One region of the Vibrio sp. A37 genome, then DNA from elsewhere that is predicted to be linked to it. Evidence: predicted binding sites of a transcription regulator. Region 1 holds the regulator's gene; each other region holds the start of a gene.
The links. The regulator PurR, encoded in region 1, represses purine synthesis genes. The targets are predictions, from matches to a motif close to TNANGNAAACGTTTNCNTNA.

Region 1 (5,146 bases):
CCAGCCCTCCCCCTGCATCAAGCACATGCAGAGATTTTTTTGGGGCTTCCAATACATCTAAAATACTGAGAAGATCTTGCCAAACAATGTGTTGACGGATCTCTCCTTTATCTGATCCGTATATATTTTTTGCAAATTTGTGGGCAATATCGTCGAAATTGCGGTCTTGAGTCACAGTCGGTACGTTATGATAGCTAATCGTGCTGCTATTCTGTCATATGAACGGTAGGAATAAAGAAGGTTTATTTCTTTTTTGTAATCAACTGATGATTTTTCGGACTATTTGAGAATGTTTGTGCTGAAAAAATTAATTTCTTCAATGCTAATGCCTTTGCCTGCCATGCTAATTCTTGGCTTTTTAGGCCTAATGCTAATTATGTTTACTACCAGACGTAAAACTGGTTGCTTAATTGTTTTATTTTCCCTAACAGGTATCTTTTTAATTTCTTTCCAACCTGTTTCAAGCCGCCTTTTAATGCCATTAGAAAGACAACATGGGGCTTTTTTCCCTGTCGACGAATCTGTTGACTATGTCATGGTACTAGGGAGCGGTCACGTAGTTGATGATCAAATCCCACCCACTTCGGAACTAAGTAGAACTGGACTAATGCGTCTTGCAGAAGGTATACGCATCATGCGTATGTATCCTGGTTCAAAATTGATTTTGTCCGGTTATGCGGCCGGTTCAGAAGTAAGCAACGCTCGAATGATGGCAAAAGTGGCGCTTGCGTTGGGTGTTCCAAAATCCGATATCATCTTGCTTGAAACGGCTCAGGACACTTGGGAAGAAGCACGTCAAGCCGCGGCTTTCGTCAAACAGAAGCGGCTAGTGTTAGTCACTTCCGCAAGTCATATGACAAGGGCTCTAAACGAATTTCATTCCGTGGGATTGAATCCTCTCCCAGCTCCAACCAACTTCCTAGCACATAAAAATATCTCTCAACCTTGGGATAAATATACGCCAAAGGCCAAGTACCTTGAACAAACTGAAATCTATTGGCATGAACGCCTAGGTTTAATTTGGCAATCAATGCGTGACTGGGTTTCTAAAGATCTTGCTGGCTCTTCCAACCAGAATACTCAAGAACAATAATCTCGTGAGCCTGCTTTTAGAGTGGGCTCAACGCTTCTCCTTTATTGTCGAACAACTGTATTTCCCCTCACCGCACACATAAGAATACATCAATTTGCGAGCAGATTCCCATTTATTGATTACACTAAAAGCATGAACGGAACATTTACGCAAGCATGATCGACTTAAAAGCATTTAACGATAAACGCGCAGAAATATATTGGTGGATTTCGAGCATATTCATTAAAGAACTATCTGACGCAGAGTTAGAGCAATATCGAAGCTCACAGATCAGAACATTTATTGAAGGGTTAGGTGATGTCCCAGTCCTTACTGAGCCCAGTGATGACCTGTTGCACTGCATCGACAAAATAGTTCTAATGGATGACCCACAAATTCAGCTATCGTCAGATTTTGATGATCTTTTTTTAAGTTCAGACAAACGCGCAATTTCTGCCTGCGCTTCAAGTTATCGTAATATGGCCAATCCTGCGAACAAGATTTCCGCACAGGAAATCGTCAAGATAATGCAATCGCACAATATTACTCTCGACCAAATTCAAAATGAGCCCGCCGATCATATTTCTAACATATTGGACTTTTTAGGAAACCTCATTATCCGATCAAATGAACTCGAGCAGCTCCCACACCTTGAAAATGCTTTAAAAGAACAAGAAACCTTTATCCGCAGCTATCTACTCTCTTGGATGTATGATTTTCGAGAGCAAGTAAACGCAAAAGACAATTTTGGCTTTTATGCAGCGTTTACTCGCCTGTTAGTTTCTTTTCTAGAATTAGACTGCGAATACCTTGCTTCACCCGACACTGTAGGGCGAAATTCGTGACAAAATAACCACATTATGTTAGTAAGGTAGGTTTTTGTTCGCCCAATAGCGCTAAATCACTACAAAATAACAACGCAATCGATTAAAAGCCTTAAAATTGAACAAAATTTAACCTCGAAAGGTCAACACACCCTAGTAGGGCCTGCCAAACTTTCTGAAAAAGTGAGTTAGGCAGGCCTTATTTAGAACATTTTACAACTAAATTTTCTGCCTACTTCTGGAGCTGAGGTAGGTAGTAACTAACAGGACAGCACGTTATGGCCACCATTAAAGATGTTGCACGCTTAGCCGGTGTATCGACGACAACCGTTTCACACGTTATCAATAAGACTCGTTTTGTTGCCGAAGCGACCCAAGAAAAAGTGATGCAAGCGGTCAAGGAACTAAACTACGCTCCTAGTGCTGTAGCACGGAGCCTAAAGTGCAACACTACCCGGACAATTGGTATGCTGGTTACTCAATCTACTAATTTGTTTTTTTCTGAAGTCATTGATGGTGTCGAAAGCTATTGTTACCGACAAGGGTATACTCTGATTTTATGTAACACTGGCGGGATCTACGAAAAGCAGAAAGATTACATACGTATGCTTGCGGAAAAGCGAGTCGATGGCATGCTGGTTATGTGCTCAGATCTCACCGAAGAGCTGTTGGAAATGCTTGATAGCCACCCCGATATCCCTAAAGTGATTATGGACTGGGGACCTGAAAGTTCTCAAGCAGATAAAATTATCGATAATTCTGAAGAAGGTGGCTATTTAGCTACCCGCTACCTGTTGGACAGAGGTCACAGAGATATCGCTTGCTTGAGTGGCCAACTAGAAAAGGCCGCCTGCCAAGAACGCATCCGAGGTTATACCAGAGCTCTAAACGAAGAAAATATCCCAGTAAACAATGATTGGATTTTAGAAGGTAACTTTGAGTGTGATACCGCTGTTCTTGCCGCAGACAAGATTGCAGTCATGGACAAAAAGCCAACGGCGGTATTTTGTTTCAATGACACCATGGCTCTGGGATTAATGAGCCGACTTCAGCAAAAAGGTATACGCATTCCTGATGATATATCTGTGATTGGCTACGACAATATTGAGCTAGCTGAATACTTTTCTCCGCCACTCACAACCATCCACCAACCTAAACGTCGTGTCGGTAAAAACGCGTTCGAAATACTTTTAGAACGAATCAAAGATAAAAAACACGAAAAACGCGTGTTCGAGATGCAACCTGAGATAGTCGAGCGCGATACTGTTAGAGATATCAGAAAATAAGCCAAATATATAGGCAGAATGTATCGTATTTATGCGCTGAATTTTAATTCAGCGCATATTTTAACCTAAAATCCATTCGCATTTATTTACAATCACCCTCTGAAGCAAGATCACGTTTCATATCAAGAAAAGTGAACCTTTCCGCAAAATCTGAATTATTATTAAATGACTTAATAATGATACGCACAAGGCAAACCACTTGAGAGAGTGGGACGCAAAGCTTCCGGCCTAAGTCTTTTTAGAATAGGTAGCGGGGTTACCGATGATCGTTATGCAATATAAACCAAAGTTTTTATTCAACCTTTCTGCATAGTAGTTCATCTACGTCTCAAACTCATCGCATGCCTTCGTGTGCGTATCCTCTAAGCTCGGGATTAGTTGATATGGATAAACCAATTTTAAAAGATTCAATGAAGCTCTTTGAGCCATTAGGACGAATCAAATCTCGCTCTATGTTCGGTGGCTATGGAATATTTGTTGATGACACAATGTTCGCTCTTATCGCCAATGATAAACTTCATATACGTGCTGATGATAAAGCATTGAAAAGCTTTAAAACACGTGGATATGAACCCTACGTATACACTAAAAAGGGGCTACCTGTAGTCACTAAGTACTTCGCTCTTCCGGATAACTGGGACAAAGACCCACAGCAAACTTTTGAATGTGCCAAAGAAGCTTGGTTTTCTGCTCAGAAGGAGAAAGTCTCTCAATCGGTTGGCAAACCGACAAGGTTAAAAGACTTACCTAACCTTCGGCTAGCAACCGAAAGAATGCTGAAAAGAGCAGGAATAGAATCTGTGGAAGCACTTGAGCAAAAAGGCTCTGTTGAAGCTTTTAAAGCTATCAAACAAACTCATTCAACTGATGTGAGTTTAGAGCTTCTGTGGGCTTTAGAGGGAGCGATTCAAGGCAAGCACTGGTCCGTCATTCCTCAAGCTAGGAAAGAAGAGTTACAAAGCCGGTTAATTTAACCTCAGCTTCAGTATAAAAAAGCCGACTTTATGTCGGTTTTTTTGTACATGGGTGAAATTTATTTTTTTATGCTCCTGTCTATATACTCAGATAATGCCAAATTGTCTTCTTAAAGACAGAGTTATGTAGCTGCTGGAGAATCAAATGAATAAAAAGCTCATCATCGGAACAATCTTAGTCCTGCTGATTATTTTTCTTGGTATCAATTTTGGTCAGTACTTAACCATAGAAAATGCAAAAGCTCAACAAGAGTTACTTAACCAATATATTTCCGATAACTTTGTTACGGCCGTAGTGATTTACTTCCTCGCTTACGTTGCTATCACAGCTTTTTCTATTCCTGGCGCAGCAGTCGTTACTCTTTTAGCGGCAGCCCTGTTTGGCTTTTGGAACAGCTTAATTTTGGTCTCTTTTGCCAGTACTATTGGAGCAACACTGGCGTTTCTAAGCAGTCGCTATCTCCTTCGTGATTGGGTACAAAGCAAGTTTGGTGAAAAGTTATCCGCAATTAACAAAGGCGTTGAAAGAGATGGATCGTTCTACCTATTCTCTCTAAGACTTATCCCTGTATTCCCTTTCTTTCTTATTAATTTATTAATGGGATTAACACCTATAAGCACTCTACGCTTCTATCTAGTCAGTCAACTTGGAATGCTACCAGGCACGGCGGTATATCTAAATGCGGGGACTCAGCTATCTCAAATCGATAGCCTTTCTGGCATAGTATCTCCTATCGTGCTTGGTTCATTTGCGTTACTGGGCTTGTTCCCGTTTATAGCCAAGTGGATCATGACCAAAATTAAATTAGGACCAAATACACAAAATGGCAGTGCTTAATGAAGCTCTATACGGCAAAAAACCCTACGGAAGCTCACCTTGTTTGTGAGCTTTTAAAGTCTGAGCGAGTCGACTGTGAAGTCAGAGGGGAAAGTTTATTTGGCTTGCAAGGTGAATTACCTTTTGGTGAAGATACTGAGCCATATGTCTGG
Region 2 (5,146 bases), on a different contig from region 1:
CCACATCTACACGTATTTACACACGCACCGAAATGTCGAGGCTCGATTTAGAATGTCGCGGCTTTCTGATGTTTTTGGAGCAAATTAAAGTTCTCACAACTGAGATTCGCGAGATGGTAATCGACCGAGTTATGGGTCTTGAAACCAGCGAATTTGAATTAGATGATCTGAAATGGATTATTCTAATGGTGCTGTTTAATGTGCCAGGTAATGAGAACGCCTACACGCTAATGGAAGAGCTGTTGTACACCAAAGAGCAAGGGATATTACATTAAAGATAGACGGCCCTAAAGCTCAAGAAGTTTATGAGTAGTAAAATCGATCATCAGCTTTTCAGTGCTCACGAGCACGCGTTAGAAAGCGAAAATTGCCCTCAATGTGGAGGGCAATTACAAATGAAATATGGTAAGCGAGGCGGTTTTCTCGGTTGTAATCATTATCCAGAATGCGATTACATGCGTCCGATACATCAAAACGATGGCCATGTGGTGAAAGCGTTGGGTGTTGCTTGTCCTGAATGTGGGCAAGAGCTGGTGCTTAGACAAGGCCGATATGGAATGTTTATTGGTTGTAGTCACTACCCTGAGTGCCACCACATAGAAAGTCTAGAAAATCATCACTCGCAAAACCAACAAGCCGAACTTTCCTGCCCTGAATGTCGTAAAGGGCATATCGTGGAGCGCAATAATCGCTTTGGCAAAGTGTTTTATTCTTGCGACAACTACCCAAAATGTCGATTTGCTATCAATCAACAGCCAGTAGCCGGTTCGTGTGAGGCTTGCGGTTTTCCGTTACTAATGAAGAAAAAGTTAGCCAGCGGAGAAAAGTATCAGTGTGCCGATAAGAAATGCCATCATATACAAAAAGAAAAGGTGTCTTAGCGACACCTTTTTCAGTTTTTATCACTATTGATTGAAGCGTTGCATTGCGGGAAATGCTTTTTTGTCTAAAACGGTGGCAAGTTGTGCGAGTTTTCTGTCTAGCTCTGCGGTGTACTCTGCGCTTACATTGATGTGACCCATCTTGCGCCCTGTACGTTTTTCTTTTCCGTACCAGTGAATATGACAGCCCTCAAGCTTTAGCAGCTCTTCTGGCAATGTGTCCTCACCCAGAACATTGATCATGCAAGTTGGTCTAACTAGCTTTGTGCTTCCTAAAGGCAAACCACAAACAGCGCGTAGGTGGTTCTCAAACTGGCAAGTTTCCGCGCCTTGTTGTGTCCAGTGTCCTGAATTATGAACGCGTGGAGCCAGTTCATTAACGAGCAACTCACCATTAACATCAAAAAATTCAATTGCCAAAACACCCACGTAATCCATTGTTTCAGCGACAGCAGTGAACATCTGCTTGGCTTTGTCTTGCAACTCTATATCGTTGATCGGTGTCGATAGGCTTAAAACGCCGTCGGTATGGACGTTTTCTGCGAGCGGGTAAACAGCAATTTCACCGTTAGCATTGCGTGCGCCAACAAGAGAAACCTCCCGATTGAATGGGACAAATTCTTCAGCGACGATAGCCTGCTTTGAATCTGCTAAACATGACTCCATTTCTTGCCATATTGCATCTGCATTCGCCAAGTCCTTAAGTCGCCATTGTCCTTTGCCGTCGTAGCCGCCCAAAGCCGTTTTCAATACCATTGGCACACCGACATATTCAATGGCTGCTTCGAAGTCCGCTTTGCTTTCGATGACATGGTATTTAGCGTTTTTTACCTGAGCTTTATCTAGCAGGGCTTTTTCTATTCTTCTGTCACCGCCGGTGAGAATCGCTTGCATACCAGGGAGAAACTTACCGCTCTTTTCGCAAACTTCAAGAACGTCAGCGGGAATGTGTTCGAATTCAGCAGTGACAACATCCGCTTGTGCAATCGCATTTTCTAGGCCGTCGCCAATGTGAGCCTGAGTTAAAGGGTGAACGATTTTTCCGCTAGCAACATCGAAAGCGGTAATGGAAAGATTGAGAGGTGCACCGGCTAATGACATCATCCTTGCTAGTTGTCCCGCACCCAATACTAAGACTCGCATTTGTTTAGTCCTCTGCTGGGTTTGGGTTGGCTAATACCGTTTCAGTTTGCTCGGCGCGGAAAGCTTCGACTTTTTCCATCACGCTTTCATTATGCGTACCGATGATTTGCGCCGCTAGAATGCCAGCGTTTGCTGCACCTGCTTCACCAATCGCTAGAGTACCAACCGCAATACCTTTTGGCATTTGCGCGATGGATAGCAAAGAATCCATGCCGTTTAGAGCTCGAGATTGTACAGGAACACCCAGAACAGGAAGGCTAGTGAAAGCCGCAGTCATACCAGGTAAATGCGCCGCGCCACCTGCTCCAGCAATAATAACCTTAATGCCGCGCTCTTTGGCACTGGTTGCGTAGTCTGCAAGAAGTTGAGGGGTACGGTGAGCCGAAACTACTTTTGTTTCGTAGGAAACACCAAATTGGTCTAGCATATCCGCAGCTAGTTTCATTGTTGGCCAGTCAGATTTAGAACCCATGATAATACCGACAGTCATCTCGAACTCCTTCGTTTTTGGTAATAGGCGAGCTGATAGTTTGAGCGCATTATACGGCGAAATAAATTCTAAGCAAACGTTTGCTTTTTTCGTTGAGCCAGTTTTGTCCGAATGCTGCAAAATTAAACTTTCGCCTGTTCGCTTTTTGTCGTTAAACTTAGCGCTATTAGAACGAATTATACAAACAGTGAAGGTGAATCAGTGTCCGATCTTCAACAGGCTGTACAAGCTCTGCAGCAAGGAAAAGTCATCGCGTATCCAACAGAAGGTGTATTTGGGGTTGGTTGCGATCCTGATAACTCTCAAGCTATCCAGCAATTGCTTTCAATTAAGCAGAGGCCAGTAGAAAAAGGCCTGATTTTAATTGCAGGCAACTTCGAGCAATTGGTGCCATACATCGATTTGAGCCAATTGAAAGCTGTACAGCTAGAGAAGGCGATGGAGACTTGGCCAGGGCCGGTTACTTGGATTATGCCAGCCAGTGAGAAGGTCACCCAATGGGTCTCTGGAGAGTTTTCGACGATTGCTGTTCGTGTAACTGATCACCCACTGGTGCAAGAGTTAACGAATGCTTTTGGTAAGCCTATCACTTCAACCAGCGCTAACTTGTCTGGTCTGCCTCCATGTAAAACAACAGAAGAAGTGATGGAACAGCTGGGTGAACAACCGCTTGTCGTCTTGGCTGGAGAAACAGGTGGCCGTGAAAATCCTAGTGAAATAAGAGATATCAAAACGTCTAAGGTATTGCGCCAAGGTTAGGACTGAAAAGGATTAATAATGACTTCGATAAACAAACAGGCAGTAAAGCAGTTTTTACTCGATTTACAAGATTCCATCTGCCAACAATTAGAGCAAGTTGATGGTCAGGCAACGTTTGAAGAAGATGCTTGGCAACGTGAACCCGGAGAAAAGCTGGGCGGCGGCGGCCGCTCGCGCATCATGAATAAAGGTAACGTGTTTGAGCAAGGTGGCGTGAACTTCTCTCATGTAGAAGGAAAGCAGATGCCTGCCTCAGCGACCGCTCACCGACCTGAATTGGCGGGGAGAAGGTTTGAGGCTATGGGTGTCTCTTTGGTCATGCACCCAAATAACCCTTATGTTCCCACCTCTCACGCCAACGTTCGATTTTTTATCGCAGAAAAAGACGATGAAGAGCCAATCTGGTGGTTTGGTGGAGGCTTTGACCTAACTCCTTTCTATCCTTTTGAAGAAGACTGTCAGCATTGGCATGATGTATCCAAACAACTTTGTGCGCCTTTTGGTGAAGAGGTTTACTCAGAACATAAAGCTTGGTGTGACAAATATTTTTACTTGCCACACCGTGAAGAAACACGCGGTGTTGGTGGGTTATTCTTCGACGATTTAAATCACTGGGAATTTGAAAAGTGCTTTGATTACATTAAAGCCGTTGGCGAAGGTTACACTAAAGCCTATGTTCCAATTGTTGAACGTCGAAAGGATACGTCATTTGGTGAAAGAGAGCGCCAATTCCAGCTCTATCGCAGAGGCCGCTATGTTGAGTTCAATCTCGTTTACGACCGTGGGACTTTGTTTGGTCTGCAAAGTGGCGGCAGAACTGAGTCGATACTGATGTCTATGCCACCTCTAGCTCGCTGGGAATACAATTATCAAGTTGAAGATGGCTCGCCAGAAGCGGAGTTGTATCAGCATTATTTGCAACCAAGAGATTGGTAAAAATTTCTCTAGTTCTTAGCTCAACTATTGAACAAATGAATAACATTGAGACTGGTTTGCGATAGTGATAGTTTGCTAACTTAATCCAGTCCGAGGAAGTAAGATGACTCAGCATACAGACCGTTATGTGGTATTCGGTAACCCGATAAGCCAAAGTAAATCTCCAGCGATTCACACTCTTTTTGCTCAGCAGACACAGCAAAATATTGCCTATACTGCTGAATTGGCACCAGAGGATGGGTTTAAGAAATCGGCTGAGGCGTTTTTTAGTAGAGGTGGTAAAGGTTGTAATATCACTATGCCATTTAAAGGCGATGCTTATCAGTTTGCGGATGAATTGACGCAACGGGCGGAGCTTGCAGGCGCAGTTAATACCCTGAAGAAACTGGATAATGGCCAAATCCTTGGTGATAACACCGATGGTGAAGGCTTAGTTCAAGATCTACTCCAGAACGGAGCGTCATTTGAAGGCAAAACTGTTCTATTGATTGGTGCGGGCGGTGCCGCGCGTGGAGTTTTAAAACCTCTACTCGATCAAAAGCCAAGTCAAATTGTCATTGCGAATCGTACTGTAGAAAAAGCACAGCAGTTAGCGGATAGGTTTCAGGACTATGGTGACCTAAAAGCTTCTAGCTTCGATGACCTTGCTGGCGGGTTTGATATTGTTATTAACTCGACGTCGACAAGTTGGTCTGGCGACTTACCAAATGTTTCGTCAGTGATATTTGAGGGCTGTGAAGTTTGCTATGACATGGTATACAAAGCAGAGCAGACGTCATTTAATTGCTGGGCAAAGGAAAACGGTGTGCCAAAGGCTCTTGATGGTCTGGGCATGCTCGTCGGCCAAGCTGCTGAGAGTTTTATGGTATGGCGAGGCGTTCGGCCTGACACCCAAGCGGTCGAAGAGACATTACGAGAAGAGCTACAAGGCCAATGA
Region 3 (5,146 bases), on a different contig from region 1:
ATTATTATGGTGTGTATTATCTTAGGTGGATTCTCTGGTGTATCAGCTTGGATTCTTGGTCCTGGTAAATGTATCCGCCAGGCAAGTGAAGATGGCAGCGCACCTAAATTTTTAGCAAAGAGCACCAAAAATGGCGCACCTATTGCGATACTCATGGTACAAGGCGTTATCTTTACCGCGCTTGCGATGTTGTTCCTATTCTTCCCAGGATTTAACGCATCCTACTGGCTATTGACCGCAATGACAGCTCAGCTTTCTGTTATTTTCTATCTTTTCTTATTTGCAGCGTTAATCAAGCTGAAAGCCTCACAACCTGACGTACCACGTGGCTACTCCATCCCTGGCGGCCTGTTCGGGGCTAGTGTCGTTGGTGGTATTGGTATTATTACGTGCTTATTTGTATTGGCTATGGGCTTCTTACCACCATCACAAATTACCATCATGAGTAAAACCGCTTACGAGGCTATCTTAATTGGTGGCACTGTGTTGGTATGTGTTATTCCTCTCGTACTACCTTCAGCTAACTCAAGAGAGAAAAAACAAAAGCTAGCATCAGAGACTCTGTAACAGATATTTGAATACAGCAAAATGTAAGGGCGAGTGCCTAGGTACTCGCCCTTTTCTGGTTCTAATGAATATTTTTACGCATTGCGTCAAGCAACGCTAAATAGATGGGGTTACAAAACTCCGCTACTTCTGACTCATTCTTCGAGCGATATGAGGAGCTCCATTCGACCAAAGTTCCTTCTGGTAATTTTGATAACTGCACTATGCCTATATAGTCTTTTACTGCATCATGCGATACAGGTCCTGGCCCATCCTCTATGCGATAAGAAAATCGATGATGGTAGTTATCATAGTCAATCAAAGTTTCGTGGAACGCATTATTTAATATACGCTTGGCACCCACTTTATGGCCATCAATTGAGCCTACTTTTTCTACAGATGTAATGACACCTTCTGCCCACCCCATATCATGAAAATCACAAACGGCTTGCCAAACTTCTTCGATCGGCTTGTTCACCGCTATTTTGTTGTAGCACTTCCCCATACCTCTCTCCTTAAGGTGCCAACATCCTAAGAAACACCTGTGTTAATTTTAGGCTAAGGAGTATCAATAAGAATTAGAAATGATACTGAGTATTAAAAACGAGAAAAGGCGAGCCGAAGCTCGCCTTTTTTAAATAATCTACAATCGTTAACGATTAAGCATAAACGGGTAGACGTTTACAGATATCCAGCACTTTCGCTTTCGTTGCTTCGATAGCTTTCTCGTCTTGAACGTTATCTAGAACATCACACATCCAGTTCGCTAACTCTTTTGCATCCGCTAAAGTGAAGCCACGACGAGTGATCGCTGGCGTACCAACACGGATACCAGAAGTAACAAATGGGCTACGAGGGTCGTTTGGTACTGAGTTTTTGTTTACAGTGATGTTTGCTGCACCAAGAGCTGCATCCGCTTCTTTACCAGTGATGCCTTTGTCGATCAGATCAACAAGGAACAAGTGGTTCTCAGTAGAGTTAGAAACAATTTTGTAACCACGATCTTGGAACTGAGCAACCATCGCTTTTGCGTTTTCTACAACGCGAGCTTGATACTCTTTAAATTCTGGCTCCATTGCTTCTTTGAATGCTACCGCTTTTGCAGCGATAACGTGCATTAGAGGACCACCTTGACCGCCAGGGAAAACAGCTGAGTTCAGCTTTTTGTACATATCTTCGCCAGCGTTTGAAAGAATCAGACCACCACGAGGACCAGCTAGGGTTTTGTGAGTCGTCGTTGTTACAACGTGCGCGTGTGGAACTGGCGTTGGGTAAACACCAGCAGCAATAAGACCCGCTACGTGCGCCATATCAACGAAAAGATAAGCATTAACTTTATCCGCGATCTCTCGCATGCGAGCCCAATCAACAACTTGAGAGTATGCAGAGAAACCACCAATGATCATTTTTGGCTTATGCTCTAGAGCAAGCTGTTCCATCTCGTCGTAATTGATTTGTCCTTCCTCATCGATGCCATAAGGAATAACGTTATAGTGCTTACCAGAAAAGTTTACTGGGGAGCCGTGAGTCAGGTGACCACCATGAGCTAAGCTCATACCTAGCACTGTATCACCTGGATTCAATAAAGCCATGTATACGGCACTATTCGCTTGAGAACCAGAGTGAGGCTGAACGTTTGCATACTCACATTCAAATAGTTTACATGCACGATCAATTGCTAAAGCTTCTGCCTTATCGACATACTCACAACCACCGTAGTAGCGCTTTCCAGGATAGCCTTCAGCGTACTTGTTAGTAAGCTGAGAACCTTGCGCTTCCATTACACGTGGACTTGTGTAGTTTTCTGAAGCGATAAGTTCAATATGCTCTTCTTGGCGAAGAGTTTCTTCTTGGATAGCTGCAAATAGCTCCGCGTCGTAACTCGCGATATTCATATCACGCTTTAGCATTTGTATCTCCTGACTGAGAATGTACTTAAAATCACAAAAACCACACAATGACTAAGACCCAAAAACAGCAAAAATAGGTCAATTGGCCTCAACGCAAACGTTTTCGTCGTGGTTATGGCGCGCATTCTACATAATTTGATGTGCCCCATAAAGAGGAAATTTCAGTTTTATTTGTAGAGTTCGCTGTCAAATTTGTGCTTTACACACCGTAAAACACGAATTACATAGGTTTACCTTAATTTTTTTGCTTGCGCTACCACTATGGTCAGCTTTTTTCTAATATGCGTTGAAATTTTTCTCACTTGAATTTAGGGCGTGTTGAACTTTTTGAGTTTAAATTTTGTTGTTATGGAAAAGCATTCGAAACACGAAGATTGGATAGCCATCTTAACTGGCTCTTTTTTGGTTGCACAAGGTGTATTCTTTTTGCAGTCTGCTCATTTACTTACTGGTGGTACCGCAGGTCTAGCCTTATTATTCAGCCAACTGTCAGGGCTTCAATTTGGCCAGCTCTACTTTGTGCTGAACTGTCCTTTTTATCTTTTAGCTTGGAAGCGATTTGGCTCTCGCTTTGCTTTTAATAGTGTCATTTCAGGAGGCTTGGTCTCAATCATTTCCGATCACCTAACGCTGTTCATCTCTCTGAGCGACATCAATCCAATATACTGTGCAATTTCTGGTGGACTTCTAATGGGGTTAGGAATGCTGATCCTGTTCAGGCACCAGTCAAGCTTAGGGGGCTTCAATGTTTTGTGTCTATACATTCAAGATAAGCTGGGTATCTCGGTGGGAAAAGTTCAGGTGATGATTGACATATGCATACTATTTGCGTCTTTCTTTTTTACCTCACCCAAGCTTATTGTGCTATCTGTGTTCGGCGCCATTATTTTGAATTTGGTACTTGCGATGAACCACAAGCCGACTCGTTACCAGGTGCAATATTTTAAAAAATCCACAACCCGTGATTAGAGCTTAAGCTCCTGACACTTACTGAGATGAACCTCACTAACTTGATGGATGAAACTGCTAATTGTCTATATTTTATGTAAATATAAAAATGAAAAGACAAATTAGCACTGGACGCTAACATGAATAAAAACAAAAAGTTCACTTTAAAAATTATTCAAAAAGAAGAGTCAGGTGAAGGTAAATGCTTAGGCTCATCGGATGATATAGACCGCAAATCGGCACTTTATCAGTGGCTGATTACCAAACGGGATAAAGGTATCACTCCATTCTTTTTAGCGTTGTGCGATGAAAATGATGACTGTATCGACGCCAAATATATCCCAGTTGAAGAAGTACGAACTATTTTGAAAGATTGGGGACACGTGTCCGATTAAGGAACTTGCCTCCCCAACCATATAACGAAATATCAATACGGCTCACAGAGAGAGGTTATCTTGCAGGCTTAATTGCCCAACCTCTACAACGCCATTGGTTCCCGTCATTTTCATTGTGCTCAAATATACAGATCCCTCCTGTTGGCACTTTTAAACTCTCATACTGAAATGCTTCATCCAACACATTGCTAAAGCGCATTAACCCATTACTACTCACAAGTAGTACTGTTTTATCCGAGTACTCCTCAGTAATATGCTGAGCAAGAGCTGCCCACTGCTGCTTAAGCTCTAAAGGCTCAACCAACCAACCATCAGGGACGATGGCATTTTGGTTCCAGTTGTCGATAATAGCTTTACCTTTAATGGTATCTCCCTCACCTAAACGCAACATTACCTCTTCTTCAGGTTTGTTTTCATCAGGCCCATAATCAATTTCATTGAGAAGTTGAGATTCAGTAATCAGTGATGCGTCAAACCCTATTTGTGTACAAATGAGCTCAGCTGTCTGTTTGTGACGCTTCAACGGTCCCGACAACACCACATCAGGCATTAGGCTGTGTTGCATTAGGTATCTGCCTACCGCTTCACTTCTTGCTGACTCAACGAGATCGAGATCCGTTCTAGAGCCCACTCTTGTCGGTGTTTGTGTTGGAAGAAAGGTATTACCGTGTCTTGCAATGATTAATCTTGTTGTCATTATTCTAGCGATCCAGTTAATTTACTTACAGTCGACTAATATCAAACTCGCCATTGTCAGCGATGATTTTCTCGGCGCGTGCGATATCTTCTGGGCTATCGACACCGCTCATTCCATCCCGACCTTGATAAGTGACTTCAACCATTTTTACTGGAATCGCATTTTCAACAAAACGCATTTGTTCCAAGCCTTCACATTTTTCGTAATGGCTTTCTTCCATCGATAAATAAGCCTTCAAAGCGTCAAACGTGTACCCATATAGGCCGATATGTCTTAGCACTGGGGAAAATTCAGTTTCTGTTTTCCACTGCTCTTCTTTTCGAATCGCCGGCACGATATTTTTGCTAAAGCTTAGTGCACACATGTTTTTCGCAACTTGCACTGTTGTCCCACTGAATGGGGTCACTTTCTTGACCTCACGCAGAGTGTCCAGCTCTGACCATGTTAAGCGCACAAATGGAGTAAAGACCTCTCCAACTTCCGATTGATTCCAAGAGTCGATCAAAGACTGAATAAACCAAGGCGGACAAAGAGGGTTATCACCTTGCAAATTAATAATAAAATCTGGCTGGTAATCGAGCTTACGAATCAAATCAAAGCATCGTTCTGTGCCACTCTTGCATTGCTCAGACGTGTACTGAAAGTCGATA
Region 4 (5,146 bases), on a different contig from region 1:
ATGAGAATTTGAAATTTATATTTAAGGTATTCAATGCTCTGCTCAATTTACAAAAGTTCAAAAAAAGAAGGCACCTATCTTTATTTACCAAAGAAAGATGATTTTTCTCAGGTTCCTGACACTCTCATGAAGATGTTCGGTAAACCAGTATTTGTGATGGTGATAAAGTTAGAAGGACGTAAGCTGGCCCGAGTAAGCATAGAAAAAGTAAAAGAATCTCTAGATTCTGAAGGCTTCTTCTTGCAATTACCTCCACCTCCTGAAGACTTATTAGAACAACATAAGAAACAGAAGGCCCAGCGAAATAACTCCGCTTGAACTCTGATTAATTGCTCAAGGAGGGCAATTTGAAAAAATTACTGACTGTCTTATTAGGCCTCGGCGTAGCTACTTCTGCTTATTCTAAAGATGTAAGTTTCGAACAATATGTTGAAACGTTAAAAGAAGAAGCGCGAGCTGACGGGATCTCCGACCGAATACTTACTGAAGCGTTTGAAAATGTTAAATATGTTCCTAGGGCAGTAAAAGCCGATCGCAACCAGCCTGAAAAACGCCTCACACTTGACGAGTACATTCCAAGAGCTGTTCCTCAATGGAAAGTAAAACAAGCTAAAGCCTTGTATAAGAAATATTACCCAGACTTAGTCAAAATTGGTCAAAAGTATTCCGTTCAACCTCGATTTATTGTCGCACTTTGGGGCGTTGAAAGTAATTTTGGTAAATTTACGGGTAACTACAACGTTATTGATGCGCTGACGACGATGGCTTATGACGGGCGAAGGGAAACCTTTTTCCGAAGTGAGACCATAGCTGCTTTAAAAATACTTCAGGAAGGGCATATTCAAGTCGAAGACATGAAAGGATCTTGGGCTGGCGCTATGGGGCAGTGCCAGTTTATGCCGAGTTCATACCTAGCTTATGCAGCCGATGGTAACGGTGATGGCAACAAGGATATTTGGACATCACCTGACGATGTTTTTGCATCAACCGCAAATTATTTACACAAATCAGGTTGGAGTGACAAGCATACTTGGGGGCGTCAAGTTCGCCTACCTAAAGGGTTTGATAAGGCGTTAGCTGGTAGAGAAGAAGACAAAGCCAAGCCTCTAGAAGAGTGGAGTAAGCTCGGTATCACCAAATACGATGGTAAACCGTTACCTAATTTAGGTAAGAACGATATAAAAGCGTGGCTAATTATGCCTGATGATTTAGATGGGCGAGTGTACCTTATTTACAATAACTACCAAGTTCTAATGAAATGGAACCGCTCCTATTACTTCGCTACTGCAGTCACTCATTTAGCTGATGCAATAAAGTTTGATCCTTAAATGAAAAAACAAAAGGCTCCATTCGGAGCCTTTTGTTATTACGAAGCGTTAGTTTTTATTTATTTTGTATGAAACTGTTCACAAGCGATCATTGTATTTTCTATGAGACTTGCAACGGTCATTGGGCCAACTCCGCCTGGGACAGGTGTAATAAAGCTCGCTTTTTCTTTTGCTACATCGTATTCAACATCACCAACCAACTTTCCTGATTCTAAACGGTTGATGCCTACATCGACCACGATTGCACCTTCTTTTATCCATTCTCCAGGGATAAAGTTAGGCTTACCAACAGCGACGACTACAACATCCGCTTGGCGGACATGGCTTTCAAGATCTTTAGTGAATCGGTGACATGTGGTCGTAGTGCAACCAGCCAATAGAAGTTCAAGAGTCATAGGACGTCCAACAATGTTGGATGCACCTACAACGACAGCATGCTTACCTCTAAGTTGAATATTATAACGGTCAAGTAGAGTGATAATACCTTTTGGTGTACAAGAGCGTAGCTTAGGGATACGCTGAGCAAGTCTACCAACGTTGTAAGGATGGAAGCCGTCGACATCTTTTTCTGGAATGATACGCTCTAGAACATGAGTGCTATCAATTCCAGCTGGTAGTGGCAGTTGAACTAGAATTCCATCAATTTCAGGGCTCTCATTTAATTCATCTACGAGATCGAGTAGCTCTTGCTCAGTGGCTGTTGCTGGCAAGTCATAGGATTTAGATACAAAACCTACTTCCTCACAGGCTCTGCGTTTGCTACCTACATAAACTTGTGACGCTGGGTCTTCTCCAACTAATATAACGGCAAGACCTGGAGCTCTCAGTCCGGCTTCTGTGCGTGCTTTTACACGAGCTGCAACTTCAGAACGTACAGTTTGTGAAATAAGTTTACCGTCGATATTTTGAGCAGTCATGACTTTCCTTCAAATGGGTGGCCAATAAATTTGTGCGCATTGTCGCAAAAAATCAAGCCAACATCCACAGGCAAACGTTTGCATTGTTCGTAAATTGTTCGTGTTTATGAGCTTTGTGGATTTTTTAGGCACTTGAATCAAAAAGTTATATAAAGACGTTGATTTCGGAATTTCAACTCGTATAATTCCCTCCTGTAGCGCGCCCTTAGCTCAGCTGGATAGAGCACGTCCCTTCTAAGGATGTGGTCGAAGGTTCGAATCCTTCAGGGCGTGCCATTTATGCAGAAAGCCCGATAACTTATAAAGTTATCGGGCTTTTTCGTTGTTATCACATCGCAATGAATAAACTACTACTGTTCTTCAGGTGCTTGCGGTGCATCTGTTAAGGTGTGTAGGAAAGCGACTATGTCTTGGACTTCTTCGTCGGTTAAGCCTAATTCCCCAATATTTCCTCCATTATTTATGTTTTCGTCCACCTCTGGAGTGAAATTACCATTACGTGTGTTATAAAAGTTGACGACTTCTTCTAGGGTATTGAATACTCCGTTGTGCATGTACGGCGGAGTGACGGCAACGTTTCTTAACGTCGGTACTCTGAATTTGCCGTTTTGGTCATCGTCATTGACAACTGCGCCTAAACCTAAGTCTACAAATGCCGTGCCATCAGGGTTCAATACCGAATCTAAGTTTAAGAACGGATTGTCAGGGTTTGCCGGCACTCCGATATTAAAGTATCTAAAGTCAGTAAACAGCATTGGATTTTGACCTATTTCATGGCAACGTTCACAGTCTCCCCCGTCATCATCATTGAATAGAACAAATCCTCTCTGTTCTTGAGCGGTGAATTGAGCCTCTCCGGCCATCACAGCATCAAATTTTGAGTTAAATGGTGAAAATGCTTCAGTTCGCTCAAATGCAGCAATGGCTTCGGTCATACTCTCATAAGCGTCTTCGACATTATTGAAAATGCCAGCACCAAATATCGCTTCAAAAGAAGGGGCGTACTCTGCTTGACTGAGTTTCAGAACCACCTCTTGTTCATCGGCATTATTCATTTCAAGCGGGTTGAGGAAAGGTCCTGCTGCTTGTTCCTCAAGAGTGTTGACCCTACCATCCCAGAATAAGCCGCCCTCGAAGTCACCATCATTATCTTGGGTTCGAGGAGGAATGAACTGAGCATAGGAAGCTGTTGGTGAATTTCTGCTACCAAAAATACCAGCGACAGCACCTTCTGAAGTTGCGATACCTGCGCCCGGATCAGCGAACCCAGCATTTGCAGTGTGGCAGCTAGCACAAGATTGTGAGCCAACTGGATTTGATAGGTTAGCATCATTGAATATTGCTTCTCCTAATTCTGCAAGGGTTAGCAACTGCTGGCCGTCGTCACCGTTGTTTGGATCATCACCATTGCCCGCATTTCCGTCATCGCCGCCATTTCCGTCATCGCCGCCATTTCCGTCATCGCCGCCATTTCCGTCATCGTCGCCATTTCCGTCATCGTCGCCATTTCCGTCATCGCCGCCGTTTCCGTCATCGTCATCATTTCTGTCTCGATCTTTATCCCTTCTCTTTTTCTTTTTCTTATCATCTCTACGGTCAGATTCTCCGGCTGCGTCAGTTTCACCTTCAATAGGGTGTTCGACTTGTGAGTCAGGTTTATCTTTCTGTCTTTTCTTCTTATCTTCATCGGCTAGTGCCGAAAAAGGAAGCAGAAAAGCTAGAAGAAAAATTATTCCCATGCGTCTAAAGTTCACTTCCATGTTTACATTTCCTCTGTTCGTTTGGGCTATTGCTTAAATAAGACTGTATAAAAATAATTTGGCGTTTTTTTTAAGACATTTAGATAAAGTTTATTTGAACAACTTCAAAGCGGTTTAATTTAGAGTGTTAAGTTTAGATAGATGGAATAAGTATCAATTTGAATGAATTATTTACATTGCTCATACAATGTTTAGTTAATTTATTGAAAGTGGGATAAATTAAAATAATCACATAAAATTTACATAAGTTAGGTAAATAAAGTAACTAATTAAAAATTAGGATATTATTAGGTTGTTGCTTTAATTTAGTATTGTTCTTTTTTAAGACGAAGCTGTTACATTTAATAATGTATTTATGTGATATTGTGTCCATTTTAATTTTGGTTTTTTCTCTTTTATTTGTCTAATTGCCAATTGACTAATTTTTGTATCCATGCTCTAACTTATGGGGTCTGGCCCAAATTGTCTAAAGAATTTGTGATTGTAGGATGTGGGGGGCTATGTTTATGTTATCTTTAAAATCTATATATTTGTGATGGTTTATTTCCTTGGTGTTTGATGTTTTATATAGGTCGGTGGCATTTAGTCGAGTGGTTTACTTTCCATAATATGAAAATGAAGTTAAATAGAAGATTACTTTATTTGGTAATATTAATTCTTAACCCTTTCTAATCCCGATAAATTATGTTTTCCTGTTACTTTACTGCAAGAATATCAACGTAGGTATAATTAAATGAATAAAATCGCTCTAGTGACTGGCGGCAGCCGAGGTATTGGTGCTGCTATCGTAAAATTGCTGGCGAATCAAGGCTATTCAGTAGCAATCAACTATCGTTTGAATAGAGAAGAGGCTGAAAAAACTCTAGCAGCAGTTGCTGATTGTGGCGCTCAAGGGATGTTAGTGCAAGCAGACGTGTCTGATGAAGAGCAAGTGATCAACATGTTTAGGGTTATAAAAGAGCAACTTGGTCCAGTTACTCACTTAGTTAACAATGCCGGTATTTTAAAAAAGCAGACATCTCTTTTAGGGTTAGATGCGGCACGCATCAACCAAATCTTAGCGACTAACGTTACAAGCTATTTAATTTGTTCAAGGGAAGCTGTGAGACATATGAATGACGGCGGTGCTATTGTCAATGTA

Region 2: purE (5-(carboxyamino)imidazole ribonucleotide mutase) is a predicted target of PurR. The motif match lies at 2,583-2,602, and genes of this name have one in related genera.
Region 3: glyA (serine hydroxymethyltransferase) is a predicted target of PurR. The motif match lies at 2,546-2,565, and genes of this name have one in related genera.
Region 4: folD (bifunctional methylenetetrahydrofolate dehydrogenase/methenyltetrahydrofolate cyclohydrolase FolD) is a predicted target of PurR. The motif match lies at 2,312-2,331, and genes of this name have one in related genera.

The regions. Positions count from the first base shown of each region.
Region 1 covers NZ_JBLNLI010000009.1:105,848-110,993, reverse strand. Annotated here, with positions in the region: gene cmoM (tRNA uridine 5-oxyacetic acid(34) methyltransferase CmoM) at 1-175, opposite strand, end outside; gene elyC (envelope biogenesis factor ElyC) at 290-1,093, shown strand; gene torD (molecular chaperone TorD) at 1,249-1,917, shown strand; gene purR (HTH-type transcriptional repressor PurR) at 2,175-3,182, shown strand; cyclic di-GMP riboswitch class I at 3,362-3,446, shown strand; gene ACM2FC_RS16005 (TfoX/Sxy family DNA transformation protein) at 3,566-4,156, shown strand; gene ACM2FC_RS16000 (TVP38/TMEM64 family protein) at 4,302-4,994, shown strand; gene ACM2FC_RS15995 (DUF7577 domain-containing protein) at 4,994-5,146, shown strand, end outside.
Region 2 covers NZ_JBLNLI010000013.1:1,054-6,199, reverse strand. Annotated here, with positions in the region: gene ACM2FC_RS18400 (DUF494 family protein) at 1-275, shown strand, start outside; gene ACM2FC_RS18395 (DNA topoisomerase family protein) at 306-881, shown strand; gene ACM2FC_RS18390 (5-(carboxyamino)imidazole ribonucleotide synthase) at 906-2,024, opposite strand; gene purE (5-(carboxyamino)imidazole ribonucleotide mutase) at 2,029-2,514, opposite strand; gene tsaC (L-threonylcarbamoyladenylate synthase type 1 TsaC) at 2,716-3,273, shown strand; gene hemF (oxygen-dependent coproporphyrinogen oxidase) at 3,292-4,209, shown strand; gene aroE (shikimate dehydrogenase) at 4,313-5,146, shown strand; gene ACM2FC_RS18365 (DUF1488 family protein) at 5,143-5,146, shown strand, end outside.
Region 3 covers NZ_JBLNLI010000003.1:33,498-38,643, reverse strand. Annotated here, with positions in the region: gene ACM2FC_RS06210 (APC family permease) at 1-567, shown strand, start outside; gene ACM2FC_RS06205 (SRPBCC family protein) at 629-1,051, opposite strand; gene glyA (serine hydroxymethyltransferase) at 1,206-2,456, opposite strand; gene ACM2FC_RS06195 (YitT family protein) at 2,805-3,425, shown strand; gene ACM2FC_RS06190 (hypothetical protein) at 3,545-3,799, shown strand; gene ACM2FC_RS06185 (histidine phosphatase family protein) at 3,855-4,496, opposite strand; gene ACM2FC_RS06180 (3-deoxy-manno-octulosonate cytidylyltransferase) at 4,522-5,146, opposite strand, start outside.
Region 4 covers NZ_JBLNLI010000003.1:344,156-349,301, forward strand. Annotated here, with positions in the region: gene ACM2FC_RS07680 (YcgL domain-containing protein) at 34-318, shown strand; gene ACM2FC_RS07685 (lytic murein transglycosylase) at 348-1,328, shown strand; gene folD (bifunctional methylenetetrahydrofolate dehydrogenase/methenyltetrahydrofolate cyclohydrolase FolD) at 1,388-2,245, opposite strand; tRNA gene ACM2FC_RS07695 (tRNA-Arg) at 2,445-2,521, shown strand; gene ACM2FC_RS07700 (cytochrome-c peroxidase) at 2,596-4,005, opposite strand; gene ACM2FC_RS07705 (SDR family oxidoreductase) at 4,739-5,146, shown strand, end outside.